DNA from 3 places in the Pseudomonas sp. F-14 TE3623 genome. Region 2 is predicted to be linked to each of the others. Evidence: predicted binding sites of a transcription regulator. Region 2 holds the regulator's gene; each other region holds the start of a gene.
The links. The regulator FliA, encoded in region 2, starts transcription of late flagellar genes. The targets are predictions, from matches to a motif close to CTAAAGTTTNNNNNNNNNNNGCCGNTAA.

Region 1 (9,668 bases), 1.2 Mb from region 2:
GCGATCAAGCAAGTGCCCAATTCCAGTCGCGGAGCAGGTTTGAGTGCCTATGCTGTGTTTTTCGATCTGGCGCTGGCGATTGCCGGGCCGCTGATGGGCGCGGTGGCGTTGAACCTGGGGTATTCGTGGATTTTCTTTAGTGCGGCGTTGTTGTCGATAACCGGGCTCGGTTTGACCCTGCTGCTGAAACGCCGCGCAATGGTCTAAGCCTGCCGCATATCCCCTGTGGGAGCGGGCTTGCTCGCGAATGCGGTGGGTCAGACACATTAATGTCGACTGACACGCCCTCTTCGCGAGCAAGCCCGCTCCCACAAGGGTTCCGGGGACACTATTGATCCGCGGTCTGCATACCGGCGCGGGTGGGTTTGCCCAAGGCATGGGCGAAGAACCGTCCTGCTTCGGAAATCATGTTGCGATGAATGTCCTTGCGGTCGACGCCGTCGGCATCGGTGCACAGCGCCGGCATGGCGGCGATCTGTTCTTCGTTGCACGGCGCCAGGAACACGAAGTGCCCTGCCCCGGCCAGCAATTTGAAGTCCGGTGCGGTCGGCAGTTTGCGCGCAAGCGCTGCGGCGTTTTTGTCGAACGCCACCAGTTTGTCGCCATCACCGCTGTATAGCAGCACCGGCACATGCACGTCGGCCAGGGTATGGCGGCCGAACTTCAGGCTCAGCGGTGCCATCAGCAACAAGGCATGCACGCGCGGGTCCGCCACTGGCTGCAAGTCATCACGATCAACGATCAGTTCGCCTTGCGTGTTGCACGCATCGTGATCATCCGGGCGCTCATGGCAATAACGACGCAGACGATCCAGATCCGGAGTGGCACCGGACAGGATCAACGCCGTCTCACCGCCCGCCGAATAGCCAATCACCCCGACCTGCTCGGCATTGACGAAGGGCGCGAGCATCCGGTCGCTGAGTGTTGCGGTAATGGCTTCGGAAATCTGGATCGGCCGACCATAAAGGTTGCTCAAGGTGCCGAGACGGCTGTGGTCTTTGGAGTTGTCGCCGGGATGGATCACCGCCACCACCACAAAGCCCTTGCGTGCCAATGAGGTGGCGAGGTCGTGCAGGGCCAGCGGGGTTCCGGTGTTGCCGTGGGACAGCATCAGCATCGGAAAACGTCCGATGGCGACTTTGGTGTTTTCACCCGCTTCGACCGTGTAGCCCTCGAGCGTGCTGGAATGTTCCTTTTCACTGGACGGGTAAAAGGCGATGGCGCGCATCGGCTGCAAGTCCAGCGGATCAAGGAAGGTCATCTCATGAAAACCGACGCTCCAGTGAGGATGTGGCGCAGACGCGGCGTGCACCAAACCCAGACTGCCGAGCAGGCAAATCAGTAGCGTTGCACAAAGACGCACCATGGGATGCCCCACCTTATTACCTGACCGCAGATGTTAACCCTCGACTGCATAACCTGGGCCAGAAACTGATAACCGCCAGAAACAAAAAACTCCGTACCTGGCCATCACGATGACCAGAATACAGAGTTTCAGGGGTATTGCCCGAGCTGTTTACGACTTTACGCAAGCCTTACGCGGCAGCGAACAATTGCTCGCTGATGTGCGCCTGAGCGTCGCTCATGGCTTTGGTGCGCACTTCGTCACCGTAGGCCAGGCCATGGGCGCGGACGAACTCGATGTCGGTGATGCCGAGGAAGCCGAACAGCACTTTCAAATAATCTTCGTGCGCAACACCGGTCGCTTGACCGGCATGCAGACCACCGGCTGTCGAGACGATCACGACTTTCTTGCCGCCGCACAGGCCTTCAGGGCCGGCTTCGGTGTAGCGGAAAGTCTGGCCGGCCACGGCGATGCGGTCGATCCAGGCTTTGAGTTGAGTCGGGATGGTGAAGTTGTACATCGGCGCGGCAATCACGACGGCATCGGCGGCGAGGAATTCGGCCAGAGTCGAGGCACTCAGGTCCGCTTCGTGCTGTTGCGCGGCGTTGCGCAGCTCTGCGGCGGTGCCGGCAGCGACCAGGGTGGTGGCGGAGAAATGGCTGATGGCATCGGCGGCCAGGTCGCGGTAAGTCACCACAACGCCAGGCTCGGCGGCTTGCCAGGTTTTGACGACTTCGCCGCTCAGCTGACGGGAAGCCGAGTTGTCACCCAGAATGCTCGAATCGATATGCAGTAATTTCATGTGGAGATCTCCAAGGTGAGGATCGCTACCGGGCGATCTGATGGAGACAATCCTACCGACGAAACCAATAGATGATTAGTCGGCAACAATGCGATAGTTTGTCCCACTGATAGAACAGTCGAGCTTAAACCATGCAAGATCTCAACGACCTCTACTACTTCGCCAAGGTGGTCGAAGCCGGTGGTTTCGCAGCGGCCGGGCGGTTGTTGGGGATTCCCAAGTCGCGGTTGTCGCGACGCATCGCCGAGCTGGAAGAACGCCTGGGCGCGCGTCTGCTGCAACGCACCACCCGCCAACTCAACCTGACCGCCGTGGGCGAGCGTTACTTGCGCCATTGTCAGGCGATGCTGCTGGAGGCCGAGATGGCCGACGAAGCGGTGGCCAGCATGTCCAGCGAGCCCCGAGGGCGCTTGCGAGTGTCCTGCCCCGTGGGGTTGGCTCACCAAATGCTGCCTGGGGTAATCAGTAGCTTCCTGGAGAAATTCCCTCAGGTTCAGCTGGAGGTGATGCTGCTCAACCGTCGGGTTGACCTGATCAACGAAGGCGTCGATGTCGCCTTGAGGGTGCGGGATCTGGGTGATGAAGATCCATTGCTGGTTACCCGCCGCCTGCGTCAGGCCCAAATGCTGATGGTTGCCAGCCCGGCTTTTTTGCTCGGCCGTGACATCAATCATCCCGAAGATCTGAAAAATTTGCCCGTGCTCGGCGCTCTGGAAGCCGATCGCATGGTGCACATTCGCATGCTTGATCAACAGGACAAAAGCTACGACCTGAGCCTCGAAGCGCGATTGGGCTGCGAAGATTTCATCGTGCGCAAAGCCTGCACCCTCAACGGCCAGGGCTTTACCATGCTGCCCATGATGTATTGCGAGCAAGAGCTGGAAAACGGTTCGCTGGTGCAACTGTTGCCCGACTGGTCATTGCCGGGCGGCTGGCTGCAAGCCGTCTACCCTCATCGACGCGGGGTGATGCCGGCGGTGCGGGCCTGGATCGACCATTTGATCGAATCATTCAATGTTTGCGGGGACAGACTGTTATGAAAGCGGGACGAATGAGCGAAGAGGACGTCGCGCAATACTGCCTGGCGTTGCCCGGCGCGCGGGAGGATTACAAGTGGGGTGGCGTGCGGGTGTTTTCGATTGCCGGGAACAAGATGTTCGCCTTGCAGAACCTGCGGGGACAGTCCCTGGCGTTCAAGGTCGACAAAGACCTGTTCCTGGGCCATTGCGACCGGCCAGGCATTCACCCGGCGCCGTATCTGGCCCGGGCCCAGTGGATCATCATGGAAACGCCCTACCCGCTGGGCACAGAAGAACTGCAAGGCTTGCTGCAACGTTCCCATCAATTGGTGGTGAGCAAATTGCCCAAGCGCACGCAGGTCGGCCTGCTGCTTTAAAGGGCTTTAAAGCAATGCAAACAGGTTAGCGCCCAGAAACAGCTGATCGATCCAGAACACCTGGTGCATTAGCACGATGAGCCAGAACACCAACTGAAACGAGACTTTGCGGGTCTTGTGCCGAAACGCTTGCTGGGCCAGCAAGGCACCCGGCCAACCGCCCGCCAGTTCCACCGCGTGCAAGACATTCTCCGGCGTGCGCCAGCTGTCGGCGCGGGCCTTGTGCTTGTCGCTCCAGTACAGGAAAAACGCCAGCACGCTGACGATGCTGTAGGCCGCCAGGGGAATCACCGACACCCCGCGCAGCCATAGCGACACCGAGCCAAACAACGGCACTGCGCACAGCACAACGAATACCAGCAGTTTCAGCCGCAGGTTCTGAATTGCTCCCCCGGACTTGCGTCCGGCGTTGTTGCGCGCCCTGGAATCGTTCATGGCTTGACCGCTGTCCAGTCGACCCAACCGAATTGCCAGGTGGCCAGAATGACCAGACCGAACGCAATGCGATACCAGGCGAATGTCGCGTAGCTGTGACTGGCAATGAATATGAGCAAGGCCCGAACAGCAATCATCGCAAAGATAAACGCAGTGACGAAGCCAATGGCGAACACCGGAAAATCAGCCGGCACAAACAGATTGCGGTATTTGTAGCCCGAGTACACCGCCGCGCCGACCATGGTTGGCATGGCGAGGAAGAACGAGAACTCGGTGGCCGTCTTGCGCGACAACCCGAACAGCAGACCGCCAATGATCGTCGAGCCGGAACGCGAGGTCCCCGGAATCATCGCCAGGCACTGGGCAAAGCCGACTTTCAAGGCGTCTTTCCAGGTGATGTCGTCGACGCTTTCAGCATGCACTTCATGCTGACGGCGTTCGGCCCACAACATGACGATACCGCCCACGACCAATGCGGTGGCTACGGTAATCGGGTTGAACAGGTACTCGTGAATCAAGTCAGCGAAAATCACCCCCAATACCACGGCCGGCAGGAAGGCAATCAACAGGTTCGCGGTAAAGCGTCGAGCGCTGGGTTGTGTCGGCAAACCGATGACCACGTCGAAGATCTTGCGGCGAAACTCCCAGACCACCGCCAGGATTGCCCCGAGCTGAATGATGATATTGAAGGCCATGGCCCGCTCGCCCCCAAAGTTGAGCAAGTCCGCCACAATAATCTGGTGCCCGGTACTGGAAATGGGCAAGAACTCCGTCAGCCCTTCTACAACGCCTAAAATCAATGCCTGAAAGGCCGTCCAAAGATCCATCAATCCCCCAAGAAGCAATACCCCCAGGCATGCTCCGTTAATAATTTGTAGAGCGTTAACCGCAATCAACCTTAGCTGAATCCCTGCGCGCACAAGATCCACGCAGAACCGTAAAAATTGCGGGAAAAAAGACTTGGGCTCAGGTTTTTCCGTGCGGGGCCGAAATCCTATCAGAGACGCCTCATTTACGCTGCCGCGTCATAGGTCCTGAGTCGCATAGGCCCGATCGGCAAAGTGTGGTTGGATGCTGGCGATCGTTTATTACAAGAACAAGAAACCGGAGTAACAGCGTTATGAACAGCTTGCGCAGTGTGTCGATCAGCCGACGCTTGTGGCTCATCTTGATCGTGGCCGTGGTGATGCTATTGACGTTGGGCGTGTTGATGCTCAAGCAGATTCACGACGACCTCTATCAGGCCAAGGCCCAAAAGACCCAGCACGTGGTACAGACCGCCAGTGGCATCCTCACCTACTATCACGGCCTGGAAACTGCCGGCACCCTCACCCGCGACGCCGCGCAAAAGCAGGCACTGAATGCCGTGCGCGGTTTGCGCTACGACCAGAATGACTATTTCTGGATCAACGATCTGACGCCGGTCATGATCATGCACCCGACCAATCCGAAACTTGATGGCCAGAATCTCTCGGCGATCCGCGACCCCGACGGTTTCGCGCTGTTCAACGAGATGGTCGCCATCGCCAAGGCCAAGGGTGCCGGCATGGTCGATTACCGCTGGCCGAAACCGGGCGCCAGCGCGCCGGTGGAAAAAACCTCCTACGTGAAACTGTTCGAGCCTTGGGGTTGGGTGATCGGTTCGGGCGTATACATCGATGACATGCAGGCCGAGTTTTATGCTCAAGTCTGGAAGGCCTCTTTCGTGGGCCTGGTGATTGCCCTGATCATGGCGTTGCTGGTGATCATGATTGCCCGCAGCATCGTGCGCCCGCTCCAGGAAACCGTGAACGCCATGGCCAACATCGCCAGCGGTGAAAGCGACCTGACCCGCAGCCTCGATACCCACGGTCAGGACGAAGTCACGCAACTGGCCCGGCACTTCAACGCCTTTACCGCCAAACTGCGCCTGGTGATCAGTCAGCTGCAGGTGTCCGCCGGCGCGCTGGGCCAGTCCTCCAGCGAACTGGGCAACGATGCCGCGCAAGCCCAGCAACGCAGCCAGCAGCAATCCCAACAAATGGAACTGGTGGCGACCGCGATCAACGAAGTGACCTACGGCGTGCAGGATGTGGCCAAAAACGCCGAGCACGCGGCCAGCGAAATGCGCAATGCCGAGTCTCAGGCGCAACAGGGCCAAGTCAATATCGATGGCAGCCTGCAGCAGATCGACAAGCTGTCTTCGACCATCGATCAAGCCGTCGAAGTGATTCGTACCCTGGCCGCCGAAAGCACGCAAATCGGCAGCGTTCTGGAAGTGATTCGCTCCATCGCCGAGCAAACCAACCTGCTGGCCCTTAACGCCGCCATTGAAGCTGCCCGGGCCGGCGAGCAAGGTCGTGGATTTGCGGTGGTCGCCGATGAAGTGCGCCTGTTGGCCCAGCGCACCCAGAAGTCCACGGCAGAAATCCAGTCGATGATCGAACGCCTGCAAAGCCATTCCGAAGCGGCGGTCAAGGTGATTGGCGACAGCAGCCGTGCGTCGCAACTGACTATCGAACAGGCCGGGCTGGCGGGCGCCAGCCTGAATGCCATCGGCCAGGCCTTGCGCAATCTCAACGGGTTGAACGCTTCGATTGCCAGCGCGACCTTGCAACAGGCCCACGTGGTGGAAGACATCAACCAGAACGTCACCCAAGCAGCCGGGTTGTCCCACAGCACGGCACTGGCGGCCGAACAGTCGAGCGTGGCCAGCGTTCACCTCAAGGAACTGAGCGAGCAGTTGAACGGGTTGCTGAAGCAGTTTCGGGTGTAACTCCGTCCCAGCAGCCCCGCTGCCCCCTGTGGGAGCGGGCTTGCTCGCGAAAGCGGTGTATCAGCCAACATCAATATTGATTGTGCCGTCGCCTTCGCGAGCAAGCCCGCCCCCACAGGGATTGCGTGTGACCTGACTCGCATTGGCAAGCCCCCTTCCCCACTACAAGCCCATTCCCCACAATCCGGGTACAATTCGCCCCCCTCATTTTTACGACACCAAGGAACCTCCATGTCCGGGCTTGAACTGTTTGCCGCCGCCCTCGGCGTGATTGCCGTCTGGTTGACGGTCAGACAGAACCCTTGGTGCTGGCCGATCGGCCTGGTCATGGTGCTGCTGTATAGCTGGATTTTTTTTGAGGTGAAGCTGTATTCGGACATGCTGCTGCAAGTGATCTACGCCGGTTTGCAGATCTACGGCTGGTGGCAGTGGACGCAGGGGAGCGCGACTCATGGCAAGCGGCATGTCAGCTTGCTCGATAGAAAATCCATTGCGCTCGGGCTGACCGTCGGCGCAGTCGGCAGTTTGCTGCTCGGCGCCGCGATGGCCCACTGGACCGATGCTGCCCAGCCTTGGCTCGATGCGGCGCTGACCGGGTTCAGCCTGGTGGCGCAATTATGGATGGCGCAAAAACGTCTGCAATGCTGGGCGCTGTGGATCGCGCTCGACATCATCTTTGTTGGCCTCTTCATCTACAAAGAGCTGTACCTGACTGCGGGCCTCTATGGGGCGTTCGCCCTGCTGGCGGTGCATGGCTGGCGGACATGGCGCACCGATCCGGCGTTGCGCACATGAAAGTGCTGGTGCTCACAGGACCTGAATCCAGTGGCAAGAGCTGGCTGGCCGCCGAACTGCAACAGCAATTCGGCGGTGCTCTGGTGGGTGAATACGTGCGCTGGTTCATTGAGCGGGAGGCGCGGGATACTTGCCCGGCCGATATTCCCGAAATCGCTCGCGGTCAGCTGCAATGGGAAGATGAAGCCCGCGCCCTTGGGCCGCCATTGCTGATTCTCGACACTCACTTGCTGAGCAACATGCTCTGGAGCCAGACCCTGTTTGGCGATTGCCCGACCTGGCTCGAGGAGGCGCTGCTGGCGCGGCACTATGACTTGCACTTGCTGCTGTCGCCCGAACAGGTTGACTGGACCGATGACGGTCAGCGTTGTCAGCCCGAGCTGGATGAACGCCGGGCTTTTTTCAACGCCACTCAGGCATGGCTGGAGCAACATCGACAGCCTGTTCAAGTGCTTCAGGGCGATTGGGCCGAACGCCGGATTCAGGCATTGCGAGCCGTCACGTTACTGCTCGGGCGCTGACCTTCACTATTTGGGCCAATACCCCATGCCAAGGCTCGCTCCCACAGGGATTGCGCTTAACTTACTGGCATTCTCCTCCAGCATTTGTTGCGGTAACTTTGCAAATACGTCCGCTTCTGAAACACCCCTTCCCCCTCGAACAGCCCGTTTCAACGCTGGTCATCGTTTTGTCACGCGATATGTTAAAGCGTTGATACATCCCCGCAAAAAGCTTGGATCCAGTGCTATTGCGATCACTTATCACATTGCCGTCCCGGCAGTCGTCTCAGACCTGAAACACCGCACTTCATCGATCCGCTAACCTCGATCGATAACCCTCTGAATCAAAACAATAAACAAAAACCGGCACAGCTTTCGCTCGTTCCCTCACAACGCTGAGCAGGACCAGCCCACAACAAAGAAGGAATTGCCGCCGTGGGGACATTTCATAACCGCATCTACAGCCTCCTATTGATCGGATGCGCACTGGGCTCAAGTGTCAGCCTGCCCGTACAGGCCGACAATGGCATCATTATTATCAAACGTGATGTCCAACCGCGCATGGCAACGCGTGCGCCGGTGATGCCCGACCCTAGCCCCACGACCGCCAATGCCAACCCGTCCAAACAAGTCCTCAGGCAAACGAACGAGTTGAGCGATGGCGACTTTGCCAACGTCGCCAGTGGTGCAGGCATCTCCCGCCTGGTCACTCAAAACACCAACAACCTGGGCGGCAACCTCACCAATCAGACCCAGCTTTCCAACCTCCCCGCTGGGCGTTCGGGCAATTCGGGCAACGGTATTGCCAACATGGTCAATTCCAACATCCAGCAAGGCCTGGGTGCTCTGAAAGTCGTAACGGGAGACCGTTAAGATGAATCGTACGCTGCTGATGATTGCCATGTTTTGCAGTGCATCGACCTTTGCCCAACCTCCCGTCATTAATAACGCTGAAATCGACGCTTCGGGCATGCAGTACCAGGGCAACCTCACCGTCAACCAGGCTGCCGGCGATTTGCAGCAACAGGCCAACGCCCGAGCCATCGCCGTTGGCCATGGAGCCAGCGCGACCACGCAGATTCGCCAACGGCTGCGTACGCAGGTCGACCCCAGGATCGATGCTCGATCCAGCATTCAAGGCGACTCCTTCAGCAACGGCAGTGGCGCTCTGGGCGTCAACCAGAGCGCGGGCGCCAGCAACCAGCAAGCCAATGCCCTGCGGATAAGCATCAGTACACAGCCGCAAAGTATCGACGACAGCGTCCTCATGCAGCAGAACGTGGCGCTGATCAACAACTCCGATCCAACTGACTCTGCACCAGGCAATCGCCAGGTCGCTACCAGCGATCAGGCCTTCACCGGTAGCCGTGGGGTGATCCAGTTGAATCAGAGCTCCGGGGTGGGAAACCGAACGGCCAACACCCTGAGCGTACGGGTCATGATTGACCCAAACAGGTAGAAACAACACTTAACCTAAATAAGTACGGAGAATCACCATGAAACCTTCGATGGCACTCAAGCCTCTGGTTTTCGCAATTGCTGCGGTCATGGCTGTTGCTGTACAAGCTGGGCAGAACGATTGGCGTAACAACCACCACAATGGCCATCACACCCCTCCTCCAACAAAGATCCCTGTCTAT
Region 2 (9,668 bases):
AATCGGGATCGGCTTGAGGGCTCGATCGGAATCGGTAAACACCCCGATCAGCGCCTCGGAAATGACCTTGTACTTGCCTTCGTTGATCGAAGAAATCGAGTACATCACCACGAAGAAAGCGAACAGCAACGTAATGAAGTCGGCGTAGGAAACGAGCCAGCGTTCATGGTTTACGTGTTCTTCAGGTTGCCGGCGACGAGCCATGGTCCATTTCCCCCATCAATCCATGAAGCCCTGAAGCTTCAATTCGATAGAGCGAGGGTTTTCACCTTCGGCGATCGACAGAATGCCTTCCAGCAACATCTCGCGATATCGCGACTGCCGCAACGCGATGGACTTGAGCTTGGCGGCAACCGGCAGCAATATCAGGTTGGCACTGGCCACGCCATAGATGGTGGCGACGAAGGCAACAGCAATGCCGCTGCCTAGTTGCGACGGATCGGCCAGGTTGCCCATGACGTGGATCAGGCCCATCACCGCACCGATGATGCCGATGGTCGGCGCGTAGCCGCCCATGCTTTCAAAGACTTTGGCGGCTTCGATGTCGCGGCTTTCCTGGGTGTAGAAATCCACTTCCAGAATGCTGCGAATCGCTTCCGGCTCGGCGCCGTCCACCAGCAGTTGCAGGCCTTTTCGTGAGTAGCTGTCGGGTTCGGCGTCGGCCACTCCTTCCAGACCGAGCAAACCTTCCTTGCGAGCGGTCAGACTCCAATTCACTACGCGATCGATGCCGCCGGCCAGGTCCACGCGCGGTGGAAACAGGATCCAGGCGAGAATCTGCATGGCGCGCTTGAAGGCACTCATCGGCGATTGCAGTAGCGCCGCACCGACGGTCCCGCCTAGTACGATCAACGCTGCCGGGCCGTTGGCCAACGCGCCGAGGTGACCACCTTCAAGGTAGTTGCCGCCAATGATGGCGACGAACGCCATGATGATCCCGATAAGACTGAGTACATCCATCAGAGACACGCCTCGACCAGGTGTCGGCCGATATCGTCCAGGCTGTAGACCGCGTCCGCGAGCTCGGCTTTGACGATCGCCATTGGCATGCCGTAGATCACGCAGCTGGCTTCGTCCTGAGCCCAGATCGCACTGCCGCCCTGCTTGAGCAGACGCGCGCCTTCACGACCGTCGGCGCCCATGCCGGTCAGTACCACCGCCAGAACTTTGTCGCCGTAGGATTTGGCCGCGGAGCCGAAGGTGATGTCCACGCACGGCTTGTAGTTCAGACGTTCGTCGCCCGGCAGGATTTTCACCGCGCCACGGCCGTCGATCATCATTTGTTTGCCGCCCGGGGCCAGCAGCGCCAGGCCCGGACGCAGGATGTCGCCATCCTCGGCTTCCTTGACGCTGATGCGGCACAGCTTGTCCAGACGTTCGGCGAAGGCCTTGGTGAAGGCTGCCGGCATGTGCTGGATCAACACGATCGGTGCCGGGAAGTTGGCCGGCAACTGCGTCAGCACCCGTTGCAGGGCAACCGGGCCACCGGTGGAGGTACCGATGGCGACCAGTTTGTAAGCTTTGCGTTTCGGCGCTGGAGACGATGGAGTCGCTGCATGGGTGCGAGCCGGAATCGGCGCCGGAGCCGGTGCCGAACGCGCCGGCGCACTGCTGCCGTAGCTGCTGACGCTCGAAGGCGCAGGCGTCGGGGCTGGCGCAGCTACCGGCGCCGGGGCGCTGTAGGCGCTGACACGACGGTTACTGCGCGAGATGCTGAGAATCTTTTCGCACAGCAGTTGCTTGACCTTCTCCGGGTTACGGGAGATGTCTTCGAAATTCTTCGGCAGGAAGTCCACCGCGCCGGCGTCCAGCGCATCGAGGGTGACCCGCGCGCCTTCGTGAGTCAGCGAGGAGAACATCAACACCGGGGTCGGGCAGCGCTGCATGATGTGCCGCACTGCCGTGATGCCATCCATCATCGGCATCTCGTAGTCCATGGTGATCACGTCTGGCTTGAGGGCCAGAGCCTGATCGATCGCCTCTTTTCCGTTGGTCGCCGTACCGACGACCTGGATATTCGAATCCGCTGAAAGAATTTCCGAGACGCGGCGGCGGAAAAACCCCGAATCGTCCACCACCAGGACTTTGACTGCCATAAACACTCCGTTAGACGGGGCGAGGCTCAGTCGCCCCGCTCCCCCAGAATCAAATACGCCGTGCGGCGTAACGCTTGAGCATGCTCGGAACATCGAGAATCAGCGCAATGCGGCCGTCACCGGTGATGGTGGCGCCGGACATGCCGGGGGTTCCCTGGAGCATTTTGCCCAATGGCTTGATGACCACTTCTTCCTGGCCCACGAGTTGATCGACGACGAAGCCGATCCGCTGAGTGCCCACCGAAAGGATCACCACATGGCCTTCGCGCTGCTCTTCGTGAGCGGCGGAACTGACCAGCCAGCGCTTGAGGTAGAACAGAGGCAGCGCCTTGTCCCGCACGATCACCACTTCCTGGCCGTCCACCACGTTGGTGCGCGACAGGTCGAGGTGGAAGATCTCGTTGACGTTCACCAGCGGGAACGCGAACGCCTGGTTGCCGAGCATGACCATCAGCGTCGGCATGATCGCCAGGGTCAACGGGACCTTGATGACGATCTTCGAGCCCTTGCCCTTGGTCGAGTAGATATTGATGGTGCCGTTGAGCTGGGCGATTTTGGTTTTCACCACGTCCATGCCCACGCCGCGCCCGGAGACGTCGGAGATTTCGGTCTTGGTCGAGAAGCCCGGAGCGAAAATCAGGTTGAAGCAATCGGTCTCGCTGAGACGGTCCGCCGCATCCTTGTCCATCAGGCCTTTCTTCACGGCGATACCGCGCAGAACATCAGCGTCCATGCCTTTGCCGTCATCGGAGATGGACAACAGGATGTGGTCGCCTTCCTGTTCAGCGGACAGGATCACTTTGCCGCTGCGAGGTTTACCCATCGCTTCGCGCTCGGCCGGCTCTTCGATACCGTGGTCGACCGAGTTACGCACCAAGTGGACCAGCGGGTCGGCCAGGGCCTCGACGAGGTTCTTGTCGAGGTCGGTTTCTTCGCCGACCAGCTCCAGGTTGATCTCTTTCTTGAGCTGGCGAGCCAGGTCGCGAACCAGACGCGGGAAGCGCCCGAAAACTTTCTTGATCGGTTGCATCCGGGTCTTCATGACCGCGGTTTGCAGGTCGGCCGTGACCACGTCGAGGTTCGACACGGCCTTGGACATGGCTTCGTCGCCGCTGTTGAGGCCCAGACGGACCAGGCGGTTACGCACCAGTACCAACTCGCCGACCATGTTCATGATTTCGTCGAGACGCGCGGTATCGACCCGCACCGTGGTCTCGGCTTCGCTGGCCGGTTTTTCCGGTGGCGGCGCAGCCGGGGCACGGGCAGGAGCCGGTGCAGCAGCCGCAGCAGGCTTGGGCGCTTGGGCTTGTGGTTCAGGTGCTTTGGCAACAGGTGCCGGCGCCGCAGCCTTGACGACTGGGGTTGCTACCGCGGAAGCAACAGAACCGGTGCCCACTTCAGTGAACTTGCCCTTGCCATGCAATTCGTCGAGCAGCGATTCGAACTCATGATCCGAGATCAGATCGCTGCCGGCCGCTTTAGCAGTTGGCGCAGCCGGGGCCGGGGCCGAAGCAATCGCCGACTCCAGCGCATCGACCGCAAAGTTGCCTTTGCCGTGCAGCTGATCGAGCAGTGCTTCGAACTCGTCGTCGGTGATGTCGGAGCTGTCGCCTGCCGCTTTCGGGGCAGCCGGTGCGGCGGGCGCCGCGACCACTGCATCGGGGGCGAACTGGCCTTTGCCGTGCAGTTGATCGAGCAACGACTCGAACTCGGCATCGGTGATTTCGTCGCTAGCCGCCGCATCGGCGGCAGGCGGCGAAGCAACCACGGGAGCCTCGGCCTGAGCCTTGACGGCATTCAGCGAGTCCAGCAGCTGTTCGAATTCGTTATCGGTGATGTCACCTGATTCGCTTTCGGCGGCAGGTGCCTGCACCACTTCAGCGACAGGTGCCGCTTCATCGGCGGTTTGCGGCTCGGCCAAACGGGCCAACGCTGCAAGCAATTCAGGCGTGGCAGCCGTGATCGGGCTGCGTTCGCGGACTTCGCTGAACATGCCGTTCACCGCGTCCAGTGCCTCGAGAACCACGTCCATCAGTTCCGAGTCGACGCGTCGTTCACCCTTGCGCAGAATGTCGAACACGTTCTCGGCGATGTGACAGCACTCCACCAGCTCGTTGAGCTGGAGGAAGCCGGCGCCCCCTTTTACAGTGTGAAAACCGCGAAAAATTGCATTGAGCAAATCCGCATCATCCGGTCGGCTTTCAAGCTCGACCAGCTGTTCGGACAGTTGCTCTAGAATCTCGCCGGCCTCAACCAGGAAATCCTGAAGGATCTCTTCATCGGCGCCGAAGCTCATTAAGGGGGTGCTCCTGAGGTCTAAAAACCTAAAAAACCTAAAATACTAAAACTCTAAAATCCTAGGCTGGATAACAAATCGTCCACATCGTCCTGACCGGACACAACGTCTTCTCTTTTATCGGCATGAATCTGCGGACCTTCACCCTGAGAGAGATGTTTTTGCGGATCTTTTTCAGCAAGCATCGCTTCACGGTCATGTTCGATACCCGCAAAGCGGTCGACCTGACTGGCCATGAGCACGAGCTTGAGCAGGTTGCTTTCAACGTCGGTGACCAATTGGGTCACGCGCTTGATCACCTGACCGGTGAGGTCCTGGTAATCCTGGGCCAGCAGAATGTCGTTGAGGTTGCTCGACACGACGCGGTTGTCTTCGCTGCTGCGTGTCAGGAAACCGTCAACCCGCCGGGCCAGTTCGCGGAACTCTTCAGCCCCGACTTCGCGGCGCATGAACCGACCCCAATCCGTGCTCAGCGCCTGAGCTTCGTCGCTCAGGCTGTTGATCAGCGGCGTGGCGTTTTCCACCAGGTCCATGGTGCGGTTGGCCGCGGCCTCGGTCAGCTTGACCACATAACCCAGGCGCTCGGTGGCATCCGTAATCTGAGACACTTCCTCGGCTTGCGGCATGTGCGGGTCAATCTGAAAATTGACGATCGCGCTATGCAGCTCGCGAGTGAGCTTGCCCACTTCCTGGTACAGGCCGCGGTCACGGGTCTGGTTGAGCTCATGGATCAGTTGCACAGCGTCGCCGAACCTGCCTTTTTCAAGGCTTTCGACCAGTTCGACCGCGTGTTTTTTCAGGGTCGACTCAAAATCGCCCTGTGAAGATTCGTTATGCTCCATAGCTCCCCCGTGACGGACTGGCTTTGCACATCAACCGATGCGTTCGAAGATCTTTTCAATCTTGTCTTTCAACGCTTGAGCCGTGAATGGCTTGACCACATAGCCGTTCACACCCGCCTGAGCGGCTTCGATGATTTGCTCGCGCTTGGCTTCGGCCGTGACCATCAACACCGGCAGGTGTTTGAGTTTTTCATCGGCACGCACGTGGCGCAGCAGATCAATACCGGTCATGCCGGGCATGTTCCAGTCCGTTACCAGAAAGTCGATGCTCCCGCTGTTGAGGACCGGAATCGCGGTAATACCGTCATCCGCCTCGACCGTGTTGGTGAACCCAAGGTCACGCAACAGGTTTTTTATGATCCGCCGCATCGTTGAGAAGTCATCAACGATGAGGATTTTCATATTCTTGTCCAATTCGACCTCCAAGCAGTCTTAAAACGCGCGCAGCACCTGAACGCGCCGTTCAATCAATTCGGCGTAACACTCAACAGTTGTATGGATTACAACGGGCCGTGACGGGTGCAGCAAAATGCCGTACCAACCTCGTTCGCAGTGTCCCCACACTGCCTGTCAGCGCGCTCGCCACTCCCCCAAACGCCCCCGCAAACGGGCCGCGCACTGGCTGTGTAACTGGCTGACCCGCGATTCGCTGACCCCCAGGACCTCACCGATTTCCTTGAGATTCAACTCTTCGTCGTAGTACAGCGCCAACACCAGTCGCTCACGCTCCGGCAAATTGGCAATCGCGTCCGCCAGCGCCGCCTGGAAGCGTTCATCTTCCAGATCGCGTGACGGCTCGAGATGAGCACTGGCGCCATCCTCGTGCAGCCCTTCGTGTTCGCCGTCCTGCAACAGATCGTCGAAACTGAATAACCGGCTGCCCAGGGTGTCGTTCAAAATCCCGTAATAATCGTCGAGACTCAATTGGAGTTCGGCCGCAACTTCGTGATCTTTAGCGTCACGGCCGGTTTTAGCTTCAATCGAGCGAATCGCGTCGCTGACCATGCGGGTATTGCGGTGAACCGAACGTGGCGCCCAGTCCCCCTTGCGCACTTCATCGAGCATCGCGCCGCGGATTCGAATGCCCGCGTACGTCTCGAAACTCGCGCCTTTGCTGGCGTCGTATTTGGTTGATACTTCAAGCAGGCCGATCATCCCGGCCTGGATCAAGTCTTCGACCTGGACACTGGCCGGCAAACGCGCCAGCAAGTGGTAGGCAATGCGTTTGACCAGTGGCGCGTAACGCTCGATCAGCTCGTACTGCGCGTCACGTGCCGACTTCTTGTAGAGGTTGTAGCCACTGGCTGTCATAGGACGGGTCCTGCCGTTTGTTGCACGAGGCGCTCGACGAAAAACTCCAGATGCCCGCGAGGGTTGGCCGGCAGTGGCCAGGTATCGACCTTCTGCGCAATGGCCTTGAACGCCAGGGCGCACTTGGAGCGCGGGAAGGCTTCGTAGACGGCACGCTGCTTCTGCACGGCCTTGCGCACGCTTTCGTCGTAAGGCACCGCACCGACGTATTGCAAGGCGACGTCGAGGAAACGATCCGTGACCTTGGTCAACTTGGCGAACAGGTTGCGGCCTTCCTGCGGGCTCTGCGCCATGTTGGCCAGGACGCGGAAACGATTCATGCCGTAGTCGCGGTTAAGCAGTTTGATCAGCGCGTAGGCGTCAGTGATGGAGGTCGGCTCGTCGCACACCACCAGCAAGACTTCTTGCGCTGCGCGGACGAAACTGACTACCGAATCTCCAATGCCCGCAGCGGTGTCGATCACCAATACGTCGAGGTTGTCGCCGATGTCGCTGAAGGCCTGGATCAGGCCGGCATGCTGGGCCGGGCTCAGATGAACCATGCTCTGGGTGCCGGACGCAGCCGGGACGATGCGGATCCCGCCAGGCCCCTGCAACAGCACGTCACGCAGCTCACAGCGGCCTTCGATCACGTCGGCCAGGGTACGTTTGGGTGTCAGCCCCAGCAGGACGTCGACGTTCGCCAGCCCCAGATCGGCATCCAGCAGCATGACGCGCCGGCCGAGCTCAGCTAGAGCCAGGGACAAGTTCACTGACACGTTAGTCTTCCCGACGCCACCTTTGCCGCCGGTCACCGCGATCACCTGTACGGGATGCATGCTGCCCATGTTATTTCTTTACCTTGTCTTACTTAGACGGAGGCCACATTACTGGCTGCGCGTTCACAAACTGAACAATGCATGGCAGACCATCGATGTAGGTACAAAAACTGTTCATTAATACCTCAGCCAACCCGCTTGGTCGGACTGTGGTAAAGGTCAGCGAACATGTCAGCCATGGCTTCTTCGCTGGGTTCTTCCTGCATTTGCACGCTAACGGCGCGACTGACCAACTGATGACGACGCGGCAGATGCAAATCATCCGGGATCCGCGGGCCATCGGTCAGGTAAGCCACCGGCAGTTCATGACTGATGGCCAGGCTCAACACCTCGCCCAAGCTTGCCGTTTCATCCAGTTTAGTCAGGATGCAGCCGGCAAGGCCGCAACGTTTGTAACTGTGATAAGCAGCGGTTAGAACCTGTTTCTGGCTAGTGGTTGCCAAGACCAGATAATTTTTTGATTTGATGCCGCGTCCGGCCAGGCTTTCGAGCTGCATGCGCAGTGCCGGATCGCTGGCCTGCAGGCCGGCGGTATCGATCAGCACCACGCGTTTGCGCAGCAAAGGCTCCAGCGCCTGCACCAGCGATTGGCCCGGGTCGACATGAGTCACTGACACATTGAGGATGCGGCCCAGAGTCTTGAGCTGTTCCTGAGCACCAATGCGGTAGCTGTCCATGCTCACCAGCGCGATGTTTTGCGCGCCGTACTTGAGCACATAACGCGCGGCGAGTTTGGCCAGCGTGGTGGTCTTGCCCATACCGGCTGGGCCGACCATGGCAATCACACCGCCCTCTTCCAATGGCTCGACTTCCGGGGTGGCAATCATCCGTGCCAGGTGCGCGAGCAACATGCGCCAGGCCTGACGGGGTTCTTCAATATCGGTAATCAGTGCCAGCAGATCGCGCGACAACGGGCCGGACAGGCCGATGCGTTGCAAGCGACGCCAGAGGTTGGCCTGGGCTGGACGGCTGCCTTGCAATTGATTCCAGGCCAGCGAGCCGAGTTGAACTTCCATCAGTTCACGCAGGCTGTTGAGTTCGAAACGCATCGAGTCGAATGCACGCGGGTCGACGCCGGTCGCTGCGACAGGCGCAGGTGCCAGGCGCCGAGGTTCGGCCAATGTCGGTTCGATCAGCGGCTCGGCGGCGGTCAATGGCAGGCCGGCGAACAATTGGCGATTGGTGGCTTTGTCGCTCTCGCCATCGCTACGCAGGCTCAATTCGGCCTGGGCGGTGACGATCCGCGACTGGGTCTTGCGCAGCTCGTCCTCGAGTTCCATATTCGGAACACGCGGGGCCAGCGCCGACAATTTGTAATCCAGGGCAGCCGTTAGCTCGACACCGCCGGCGATCCGGCGATTGCCAATGATGGCGGCATCGGCGCCCAGCTCATCACGAACCAGTTTCATGGCCTGACGCATATCGGCGGCGAAAAAACGCTTAACTTGCATAAACCACTACCTCAGCCGTTGGGCCCTACTGTCGCAACGATGGTCACTTGCTTGTTGTCAGGGATTTCCTGGTAAGCCAACACATGCAAACCCGGGACTGCCAGTCGGCCAAATCGCGAGAGCATCGCGCGAACCGGACCGGCCACCAGCAGAATCACCGGTTGACCTTGCATTTCCTGACGCTGCGCCGCTTCGATCAACGAGCGTTGCAGTTTCTCTGCCATGCTTGGCTCCAGCAGAACACCCTCTTCCGAGCCTTGTCCTGCCTTCTGAAGACTATTGAGCAATATTTGTTCCAACCTTGGCTCCAAGGTGATCACAGGCAGCTCCGACTCAGTACCTACAATGCTTTGCACGATTGCACGGGATACGCCGACGCGCACCGCGGCCACCAAAGCGGCAGTATCTTGACTCTTGGCGGCGTTGTTCGCGATGGCTTCGGCGATGCTGCGAATGTCCCGTACCGGCACCTGTTCGGCCAGCAACGCCTGCAAGACTTTGAGCAACTGCGACAGCGAAACCACCCCCGGCACCAACTCCTCGGCCAGTTTCGGTGAGCTTTTGGCCAGCAATTGCATGAGTTGTTGGACTTCTTCGTGGCCAATCAGCTCGCTGGAATGCTTGTACAAAATCTGGTTCAAATGCGTTGCCACTACCGTACTGGCATCCACCACGGTGTAGCCGAGGGATTGCGCCTGGGCCCGCTGGCTGATTTCGATCCAGACCGCCTCCAGACCAAAAGCCGGATCTTTGGCGGTAATGCCGTTGAGCGTGCCGTAGACCTGCCCCGGGTTGATCGCCAGTTCGCGGTCCGGGTAAATCTCGGCCTCGGCCAGGATCACGCCCATCAGGGT
Region 3 (9,668 bases), 2.1 Mb from region 2:
ATGCGTCGCAGCGATCTGGTCAAGCAGACCATGGACGCTCTCGGACGTTTGGGCGTGCGCTTCTCGCTGGACGATTTCGGCACCGGGTTCTCTTCGTTCGTGCACCTCAACAGCCTGCCGATTGCGTTGTTGAAGGTCGATAAGAGCTTTGTCGGCGGCATGGAAGAACGGGAAGAGAATCGCAAGCTGGTCCACGCGATGATCAACCTGGCGCACAACCTCAACCTCGAAGTGGTTGCCGAAGGAGTGGAAACAGCGGAGCAGCTGGATTTGTTGCGCGGCTTTGGTTGCGATCAGGTGCAGGGGTATCTGATCAGCAAGCCGTTGCCGTTGGCAGAACTGGTTGAGTATTTGACCTTTGGCAGCAGTCAGCAGCCTGCACTGGAAGTCGTGGTTTAAACTCGGACAAATGTGGGAGCGGGCTTGCTCGCGAAAGCGGTGTATCAGTCACCGTAGATGTCGACTGACACACCGCTTTCGCGAGCAAGCCCGCTCCCACAGGGGATCTCAGTCAGGCTGAGCGACCTGGAAATTCTGCTCTGACGTCGGTTCCCGCCGAATCATCCGCTTCATCTTCCACTCAAACGCCAGCGTCAGGCTCACCGCCGCACACGCCAGCCCCAGTGCCAGACCCCACCAGACCCCCGTTGGCCCCCAATTCAAATGGAAGGCCATCCACCAGGCGGCCGGTGCGCCGATCAGCCAATAGCAACCCAAACCCACCAGGAACGTGGTCTTGGCATCCTTGAGCCCGCGGATGCAGCCCATGGCGATGGTTTGCGTGCCGTCGAACAGCTCGAACCACGCCGCTACTGCCAGCAGGCTCACAGCCAGGTTGATGACTTCGCGGAACGCCGGGTCGTTGTGGTCCAGGAATAAGCCGATCAACTGATGCGGCAGCAGCCAGAAGACCATGGCAAACCCCAGCATCGACGCAGCGCCGAAGGCGATCCCGACCCGTCCGGCCAGTCGCGCATCGAGCAATTGCCCGGCGCCGTAATGCTGGCCGATGCGCATGGTGATCGCGTAGGAAAGCCCCGCCGGAATCATGAACGCCACCGAGACGATTTGCAGGGCGATCTGGTGCGCCGCCAGTTGCGTACTGCCCATGGTGCCCATGCACAGCGCGGCGAAGGCGAACAGGCCGACTTCCACCGCATAGGTGCCGCCAATCGGCAGGCCCAGGCGCCACAACTCCTTCAAGTACTGACGGTTGGGCCGCGACAGACCCTGACGCAACGGATAGGCGTTGTAAGCCGGATGCCGACGAATGTGCAGCGCGAGCGCCAGCGCCATGAGGTTCGCAACGATCGCCGTGACCAGGCCGATGCCCACCAGGCCCATTTTTGGTAGGCCGAACATGCCGGTGATCAACGCATAGTTGAGCAGGAAGTTGGCCACGGTGCCGGCGAGGCTGATGACCATCACCGGCGTCGCCCGGCCGATGGCGCTGGTGAAGCCGCGCAGCGCCATGAAGCTCAGATAACCGGGCAGGGCGAACGGCAGAATCAACAGAAACTGGCCGGCAGCCTGGACGTTGGTTTCGGTCTGACCGAACAGCAGCAACACCGGTTTCAGGTTCCACAGCAGCAAGCCCGCCACCAGCGCCATCAACCATGCCAGCCACAACCCGGCCTGGGTCAGCCGCGCGGCGCCAATGATGTCGCCCGCGCCCTGACGGATCGCCACCAAGGTGCCGACGGCGGCGATCACGCCGATGCAGAAAATCGACACGAACGAATACGTCGCCGCACCCAGACCGCCACCGGCCAGTGCTTCGGGGCTCAGGCGCGCCATCATCAATGTGTCGGTGAGAACCATCAACATGTGCGCCAACTGCGAGGCAATCAACGGCCCCGCCAGCCGCAGGATGGCCCAGAGTTCAATACGCGCTGGATGCTGCATGATCATCACGCTCGAGTGTCAGAGATAACAGGAAGCGTCGATTCTCGGCGCTCTGCGGGGTTTTCACAAAGGGATAAAAAGGATGGGTGGCATGATTAAAACTCATGCTGGGGAGTTTCTGATAAGTTGGTGCAATCGCGCTATAGGAGCTTTCCTGATGTCTCGTCGTCTTCCTCCCTTGTATGCCCTTCGAGCATTCGAAGCGGCGGCGCGGCATAGCTCGTTTACCCGCGCCGCCGAAGAACTGTCGATCACGCAAAGTGCGGTCAGTCGGCACATTCGTACGCTCGAAGAGCATTTCGCCTGTCGGCTGTTTCATCGCAGCGGGCGCAACCTGCAACTGACTGAATCGGCGCGGCTGATCCTGCCCGGCATTCGCGAAGGCTTCACCGCCCTCGAACGGGCCTGCAATACGTTGCGTGCCGAGGACGACATCTTGCGCATGAAAGCCCCGTCGACCCTGACCATGCGCTGGCTGTTGGCGCGGCTCAGTCGTTTTCGGCACTTGCGACCGGGAAACGAGGTGCAATTGACCAGCGCCTGGATGGACATCGATAGGGTGGACTTCAACCACGAACCCTTCGATTGCGCCGTCATCCTCAGCAACGGGCATTTTCCACCGGACTGGGAGGCGACTTTCCTGTTCCCCGAAGAGCTGATTCCGGTAGGCGCGCCGAATCTTCTGAAGGATCAACCGTGGGACGTTGCGCGCCTGGCCAGTACCGAGCTGTTGCACCCGACGCCGGACCGTCGCGACTGGCGCAACTGGCTGGAGCGCATGGGCCTGACCGATCAAGTCTCGCTCAAGGGCGGGCAGGTCTTCGACACGCTGGAGCTGGGCATGATTGCTGCTGCCCGGGGTTACGGCGTGTCCATGGGCGATTTGCTGATGGTGGCGGAGGATGTTGCGCAGGGACGTCTGAGTTTGCCGTGGCCGACGGCCGTCGCCAGTGGTGAGAATTATTACCTGGTCTGGCCGAAAACCCGCCCCGGCGGTGAGCGTTTGCGCCGCCTCAGCGATTTCCTGCAAGGCGAAGTCCGGGCCATGGAATTACCGGATGTCGAACGCCTGGGGTGAATCGATGGAGCCGCTGCAATGGCGGCCTTGAGCCATATCCCCGTTAATTACTCAAGTATTCAGCTTTGCCGCCGAAAATCTGCTGATGGCACCGTCGTGCAGGTTCCATGTTTTCCCCACAATCAGAAATTTTGCCGAGTGTGCGATGCGATCAAAATGATCCGGCCACTGGGTCAGGAGCTGTCATGTCTCAACCTCGTGCTCGGATTGCCTCACAGCTGGGTCTTGCGCTTGCCGTGATTCTGGCGATTGTCATCAGTGGCAGTACAGTATTCGCCCTGCGCTCGCTGGACACCGCCAACCTTGCCACCCGCGAAGAGCATCTGGCCAGTGAGGCCCGCTTGCTTGCCGATCAGCTGAGCACCTTTCACGGCACCCTGCGTGAAAGCACCCAGCGCTTGGCCGGCCTGTTCGAGAAGCGCTTCAGCGCCGGTTTGAGCGTGCATCCGGATGAGCCGGTGACAGTGGCGGGTGTGCAGACCCCGGGCCTGCACTTGGGCAGTGAAGTGTTGAACAACAACTTCGCGGAAGTCGACGAATTCAAGCAGATGACTGCAGGTGTCGCGACCGTGTTCGTGCGCAGCGGTGAAGAGTTCATTCGGGTCAGCACGAATGTCACCAAACAAGACGGCAGCCGCGCCATTGGCACTCTGCTCGACCACGCGAACCCGGCTTACGCCCGTTTGATGGCGGGGCAGAGCTACGTGGGTCGAGCTTTGCTTTTCGAACGCTTCTACATGTCGCAGTACACTCCCGTACGCGACAGCAGCGGTAAGATCATTGCCGTGCTGTACGTAGGATTCGATTACACCGACGCGCAGAACGCGCAGTTCGCCAACCTCAAACGCTTCCGCATCGGCCAGACCGGTTCCCTGGCGTTGCTGGATGAACAAGGCAAATGGCTGGTGCCGATTGCCGGTGTAGAAGCGCTGGATCAAGCGGTCCCGAGCATCTTCGGTCTGGCCAAGACACCGGGCAAAGGCGACTTCTGGAGCGACAAGTCGCAAGACTTTTACAGTGTTGCCGTGCCGTTCGAAGGCGGGCCGTGGTCGGTGGTGGCGAGCATGCCGAAAACCGAAATCCGCGCCGTGACCTGGAGCGTCGGCATTCAATTGGCGATCGGCAGTTTGCTGGCGATGTTGCTGGCGGTCGGTGCGGCGGTCTGGTTGCTGCGCAGCAAACTGGCCCCGCTGGGTAATCTGGTGCGTCAGGCCGAAGCCTTGGGCGCTGGTGATTTGAGTGTTCGCCTCAACGTGTCGAGCAATGACGAAATCGGCCAACTTGCCCGCGCCTTCAATCAGATGAGCCAGGCCCTGTCGACCATGGTCGAGCACATCCGCAAGGCCTCGGGAGAGGTCAACAGCCGTGCCCAGGCGTTGTCCGGTTTGTCCGGTGGCGCCTATGAAGGGATGGAGCAGCAGTCCGGCGAAATCACCAGCATGGCCGGCGCCGTAGAAGAATTCAGCGCCACCTCGCTGAACATCGCCGACAACATGGGCAACACCCAGCGTTTGGCGCAGGAAAACGCACAGCAAACCCAGATCGGTCGTACGTCGATGGACGAAGCGTCCTCATCCCTGGAGCAAATCGCCGGTGCGCTGAACAGCACCGCGACGGTGATCAATACCTTGGGGCAGCGCTCCCAGGAAATCGGCGGCATTGTTGGGGTGATTACTTCGATCGCCGAACAAACCAACCTGCTGGCGCTCAACGCCGCCATCGAAGCCGCCCGCGCCGGTGAACAAGGTCGTGGGTTTGCGGTGGTGGCCGATGAGGTGCGCAACCTGGCCTCACGCACCCGCCAAGCCACCGACGAAATCTCCGGGATGATTCAAAGCATCCAGCAGGAAACCGGCAACGCCATCAGCACCATGGAGCAAGGCAACGTGCTGATGCAGGAAGGCCTGTCGCGCAACGCCAACGTCGCCTCGGCACTGGCGCGGATCGATGAACAAAGCCGATCGGCCGGTCAGCAATTCGCCGCCATCACCACCGCGACCCAGGAACAAAGCAGTACCGCGACCTTGCTCAGCAGCAATCTGCAAAGCATCGCTTTGGCGAACAGTGAACAGCGCGAAGTGGTGTCGAACCTGGCTGTGACGGCCAAAGAGCTGGAGAAGCTGGCGGCGGATTTGCGGCATGAGGTTGACCGGTTTCGTTGAGTCGCCTCTGAAATAGTCTTCGCGAGCAAGCCCGCTCCCACAGTAGATCTGCGGTGAACACAGTATGTGTGAACACCCGAGATCAAAATGGGAGCGGGCTTGCTCGCGAAGGGATCGACCCAATTCCCGATTTGTCTCAATGCTGTGTATCAATTACTCACTAGTAGTCTTCCTTGGCATTTAGCACCAGTGTCTCGATTTTTATGCTTGCTGAAACGTTTCTTCAAGTCTATAAAATTGGCACAACTCCAAGAAAGGCTGCTGCCATGACCCCGCTCAAACTCTTCGTTGCCCTCAGCGCACTGTCCGCTGCCTCCCAAGCCATGGCCTGGGACTACGTCCTGCTCGACACCGACAAAGCCGCCCAGAACTGGCAAATCACCAGCCAGCAACTCGGCGTAAAAACCGACAAACCCTTCAGTGTGACCCTGCGCACCTTGCATGGCGGCCGGCAGGAAGGCGTCAGCATCGTCGATATCGATAACGGCACGATGAAACTTTCGGTGGTACCGACTCGCGGCATGAACGTCCTGCAGGCCTCGGTCGGCGATATGCGCATGGGCTGGGATTCGCCGGTCAAGGAAGTGGTCAATCCATCCTTCATCGAACTCAACGGCCGTGGTGGCCTGGGCTGGCTGGAAGGTTTCAATGAGCTGGTCACCCGCTGTGGCTACGAATGGGTCGGTCATCCCGGTATGGACAACGGCGAACTGCTGACCCTGCACGGTCGCGCCGCTAATATCCCTGCGAACAAAGTTACCCTGCACATCGACGAAAAACCGCCGTACGCCATCACTCTGCGCGGCGAGCTGAAAGAGCAGGCATTCAAGAAAGTCGACTTCTCCGTCGCAACCGAACTGGTTACCGAACCCGGCAGCGTAGCGTTCGCCCTCAACGACACCCTGACCAACAACGGCGACTATCCGAAGGAATACCAGGCGCTGTATCACAGCAACTTCAGCACCCCATTCCTGGAACAGGGCGCTCGCTTCGCCGCGCCGGTGAAACAAGTGTCGCCGTTCAACGACAAGGCCAAGGGCGATCTGCCCGACTGGCAAACTTACCGCGCACCGACCAAGGACTACGACGAAACGGTCTACAACGTGGTGCCGTATGCCGATGCCAAGGGCGATACGTTGACCGTGCTGCATAACAAGGCCGGCAGCTTGGGCGTTTCGGTCGGCTTCAACACTCAAACACTGCCCGTGTTCTCCCTGTGGAAGAACACCGATACCCAGGGGCAGGGCTATGTCACAGGGCTGGAGCCGGGGACGAGTTTTTCCTATAACCGCCGGTATCAGCGGCCACTGAACCTGGTGCCGACGATTGGGCCGAAGGAACAGAAGCAGTTCGGGATCAGCTACAGCTTGTTGGCGGATAAGGCGGCTGTGGATAAGGCGTTGAAGCGGGTGAGCGAGATTCAGGGTGGGCGGGAGACTGAGGTGCGGCAGACGCCGTTGGTTGATCTCACCAAGGGGTGATGCCTGCTAATTTGTGCTCGGCCGGTATTGCAGTGCCTCGGCCAAGTGCTCGCGGGTAATTCCATCGACTTGCTCAAGGTCCGCCAGGGTGCGCGCCACTTTGAGCAGTCGATGGGCTGACCTCAGCGACAAGGTCAGCCGTTCACGCGCCGTTTCCAGCCAGATTTGGTCAGCAGTGACGGGAATCGCGCGAGCCCTCCCAAAATGCCCTACCGGGTTTTCAGTGCATTGGCCAGGCGCAGCATGGCCGCTTCGATTTCATAAGCGGTCAGCGACGAGTAACCCAATAACCAGCCTTGTTTCTTCTCCTCGCCGGCGTACAACCGGCTCAGACCGGAAAGCTGAACGCCCGCGCTGGCTGCTTGGCGGATGGTTTTTTCTTCAGACCAGCCATCGTGCAGCAGGCAGGGAATTTGTAGCCCGCCAGGAGGGCGCAAGGCGGTAACGATGCCGTCCAAGTGCTTACCGATCGTGTCGAGCATGATGGAGCGGCGTCCGGCATACAGCTTGCGCATGGCTCGGACGTGGGCGTTGTAATGGCCGTCTTCCATAAAGCGCGCCAGGGTCAGTTGCAGGATTTGTGGTGTATGGCCGTCAATCATGCTGCGGGCGTAGGTGAAAGCCTTGATCAGCTCGTGGGGGAGTACCATGTAACCCATTCGCAAACCGGGGTAGAGGGTCTTGCTGAAGGTGCCGATATAGAGCGTACGCTGATACTTGTCCAGGCCCTGTACGCAGGCGGTCGGTTGCCCGTCGTAGTGAAACTCGCTGTCGTAATCATCTTCGATGACCCATTTGCCCTTCTCCGCTGCCCAGTTGATCAACTCAAGACGACGCTCCAGCGGCAAGGTCGCGCCGGTGGGGTATTGATGAGAAGGCGTGACATAAACGCAATTGGCGCCGCTGCGGTCGGCGTAAAGCAGGTCGGTGCGTATGCCCAGTTCGTCGACATCGATGGGAAGAACGTTGGTCTCGGCGGTTTCAAAGGCTTTCTTGGCGCCATAGTAACCCGGGTTTTCCAGCAGGATCGGTTTGCCGACGTCCACCAGCAACTGCGCACACAGAAAAAGAGCCTGGCGAGTGCTGCTCAATACCATGATCTGGTCGGGGGAGCATTTGGCCCCGCGCTCGAGGTTCAAGTAGGTGGCGATGGCCTTGCGCAGCGGCTCGGCGCCTTGCGGATCGCCGTGCAATAACACGTTGGCGCGATAGTCCTTCATCACTTGGCGTTGCAGGCGCTCCCAGACATCGGTGGGGAAGGTGCGGGTTTCCGGCAGGCCGGTCGCGAATGCCTTGATTACCTGCTGATCGTTCACGCCGCCACTGTCGAAGATCATCCGCCCGCGCTGGCTCAATCCCGCCCCCGGTGCCGCCTGACTGCTTTTGACTTCCTGCGCCTTGATGCGTCGGCGCGCTGCGCCGCGCAATTCGGTGCCCAGCGTTTCACAGACATAACTGCCAGCCCCTTCGCGCCGCACGATAAAACCGTCGCGGTGCAGTTGCACGTAGGCGTTTTCAACGGTGTCGCGGGCAATCCCGAGTGACTTGGCCAGGACCCGGCTCGCGGGCAGCTTCAAGCCTGGGGCAAGGGCGCCATCGAGGATCAATGCACGCAGTGCGCGCTGAATCCGCTGATGCAGATTCAACAGCTGAAACTCAACATCGTTGAGGCGCATTTTCAGCGTTTCCAGCTCGAACGTTTTCGCCATGCGGTCTGCCTGATCTTAGTAAATTGGCCTGCAAAGGCAGGCCAGTCTATCCGTAGAATCCGCCCCTCGTCACTGCCTTTGCGCTCGGTGATCGGTCGATGCATTGAGCGACTTCATGAAGAATTTTGCCCGCGGGCTGAGGCAGGGATCGCTTTCAGTCACAGCAAGCGGTCTGGTAGTGGTCTGGCCTTCTGCGAGAAAGTGTAGGGGCAAAGCATGCCATTTCAACGTTATAAATCCGCCCTTATCCGGGACAGGCACCTCGTTTTGCAAGGAGCAAAGCCATCATGTCGTCTTCAGCATTGCCATCGCCCCTGCGTCTACGGGACCTTCTGCATCCGATTGTCGCCGGGCTGATTTCAGTCATCGTCAACTATGGCGGCACTTTCATCCTGATCTTTCAGGCCGCCAAAGTGGCCGGGCTCAGCCCAGAGCTGACGGCGTCGTGGGTATGGTCGGTGTCGATTGGCGTGGGCATTACCGGGCTGTTTCTGAGTTGGGTGAGCCGTGAGCCGATCATTACCGCCTGGTCGACACCCGCGGCGGCTTTTCTGGTCGTCGCGCTGTCCACCACGCCTTACGCCGAGGCGGTGGGTGCGTACATTATTTCGGCCGCCGCCTTCGTGCTGCTGGGTTTGTCCGGTTGCTTCGAAAAACTCATCCGCCTGATTCCGTCGGGTGTGGCTGGGGGCCTGCTGGCCGGTATCTTGCTGCAGTTCGGAATCGGCGCGTTTGGTGGCATGAGTCTTGACCCAGTGTTGGTCGGGTTGCTGATTGCCGCTTACGTTGTGCTCAAGCGCTTTACCGCGCGCTACGCGGTGGTGGGCATTCTGGTGCTGGGGCTGGCGTTTCTTCTGACGCAGGGCCGTGTAGAACTGTCGGGGCTGGCGCTGCAATTCGCGGCACCGGTATTCACCCAGCCTGAGTTTTCGATCAATGCACTGCTCAGTGTGGCACTGCCGCTGTTCCTGATCACGCTCACCGGCCAGTACATGCCGGGCATGCTGGTGCTGCGCAACGATGGCTTCAGCACCAGCGCTAATCCTATCCTGACTGTCACAGGGCTGGGCTCCTTGCTAATGGCGCCCTTCGGTTCTCACGCCTTCAATATCGCGGCCATCACGGCGGCCATCTGCACCGGCAAAGAAGCCTCGGAGGATCCGCCCAAGCGCTGGATCGCCGGGGTTGCTGCGGGACTGTTCTACATCCTCGTAGGGATTTTCGGGGTGACCCTCGCTGCAGTGTTCATGGCGTTACCGGCCACCTTCATTACGACGCTGGCCGGGCTGGCCCTGCTCGGCACTATCGGCGCGAGCCTGGCCAGCGCCATGGC

Region 1: the regulator FliA is predicted to act here: its motif matches at 4,944-4,971, upstream of AB7M29_RS17645 (methyl-accepting chemotaxis protein).
Region 3: the regulator FliA is predicted to act here: its motif matches at 3,034-3,061, upstream of AB7M29_RS02090 (methyl-accepting chemotaxis protein).

The regions. Positions count from the first base shown of each region.
Region 1 is NZ_JBRJHM010000001.1:3,780,990-3,790,657, reverse strand. It holds gene AB7M29_RS17680 (MFS transporter) at 1-207, shown strand, start outside; gene AB7M29_RS17675 (alpha/beta hydrolase family protein) at 329-1,366, opposite strand; gene AB7M29_RS17670 (FMN-dependent NADH-azoreductase) at 1,536-2,147, opposite strand; gene AB7M29_RS17665 (LysR substrate-binding domain-containing protein) at 2,279-3,187, shown strand; gene AB7M29_RS17660 (MmcQ/YjbR family DNA-binding protein) at 3,184-3,543, shown strand; gene AB7M29_RS17655 (DUF1294 domain-containing protein) at 3,550-3,978, opposite strand; gene AB7M29_RS17650 (undecaprenyl-diphosphate phosphatase) at 3,975-4,805, opposite strand; gene AB7M29_RS17645 (methyl-accepting chemotaxis protein) at 5,099-6,733, shown strand; gene pnuC (nicotinamide riboside transporter PnuC) at 6,965-7,528, shown strand; gene AB7M29_RS17635 (AAA family ATPase) at 7,525-8,049, shown strand; gene AB7M29_RS17630 (hypothetical protein) at 8,464-8,901, shown strand; gene AB7M29_RS17625 (adhesin) at 8,903-9,487, shown strand; gene AB7M29_RS17620 (heme utilization protein) at 9,525-9,668, shown strand, end outside.
Region 2 is NZ_JBRJHM010000001.1:2,541,683-2,551,350, reverse strand. It holds gene motD (flagellar motor protein MotD) at 1-204, opposite strand, end outside; gene AB7M29_RS11595 (flagellar motor protein) at 220-960, opposite strand; gene AB7M29_RS11590 (protein-glutamate methylesterase/protein-glutamine glutaminase) at 960-2,096, opposite strand; gene AB7M29_RS11585 (chemotaxis protein CheA) at 2,146-4,392, opposite strand; gene AB7M29_RS11580 (protein phosphatase CheZ) at 4,446-5,234, opposite strand; gene AB7M29_RS11575 (chemotaxis response regulator CheY) at 5,265-5,636, opposite strand; gene fliA (RNA polymerase sigma factor FliA) at 5,805-6,545, opposite strand; gene fleN (flagellar synthesis regulator FleN) at 6,542-7,372, opposite strand; gene flhF (flagellar biosynthesis protein FlhF) at 7,489-8,814, opposite strand; gene flhA (flagellar biosynthesis protein FlhA) at 8,826-9,668, opposite strand, start outside.
Region 3 is NZ_JBRJHM010000001.1:443,827-453,494, reverse strand. It holds gene AB7M29_RS02105 (putative bifunctional diguanylate cyclase/phosphodiesterase) at 1-399, shown strand, start outside; gene AB7M29_RS02100 (NorM family multidrug efflux MATE transporter) at 508-1,905, opposite strand; gene AB7M29_RS02095 (LysR substrate-binding domain-containing protein) at 2,063-2,983, shown strand; gene AB7M29_RS02090 (methyl-accepting chemotaxis protein) at 3,169-5,145, shown strand; gene AB7M29_RS02085 (aldose 1-epimerase family protein) at 5,412-6,626, shown strand; partial or broken gene AB7M29_RS02080 (magnesium chelatase subunit ChlI family protein) at 6,633-6,803, opposite strand; gene pdxR (MocR-like pyridoxine biosynthesis transcription factor PdxR) at 6,836-8,335, opposite strand; gene AB7M29_RS02070 (benzoate/H(+) symporter BenE family transporter) at 8,623-9,668, shown strand, end outside.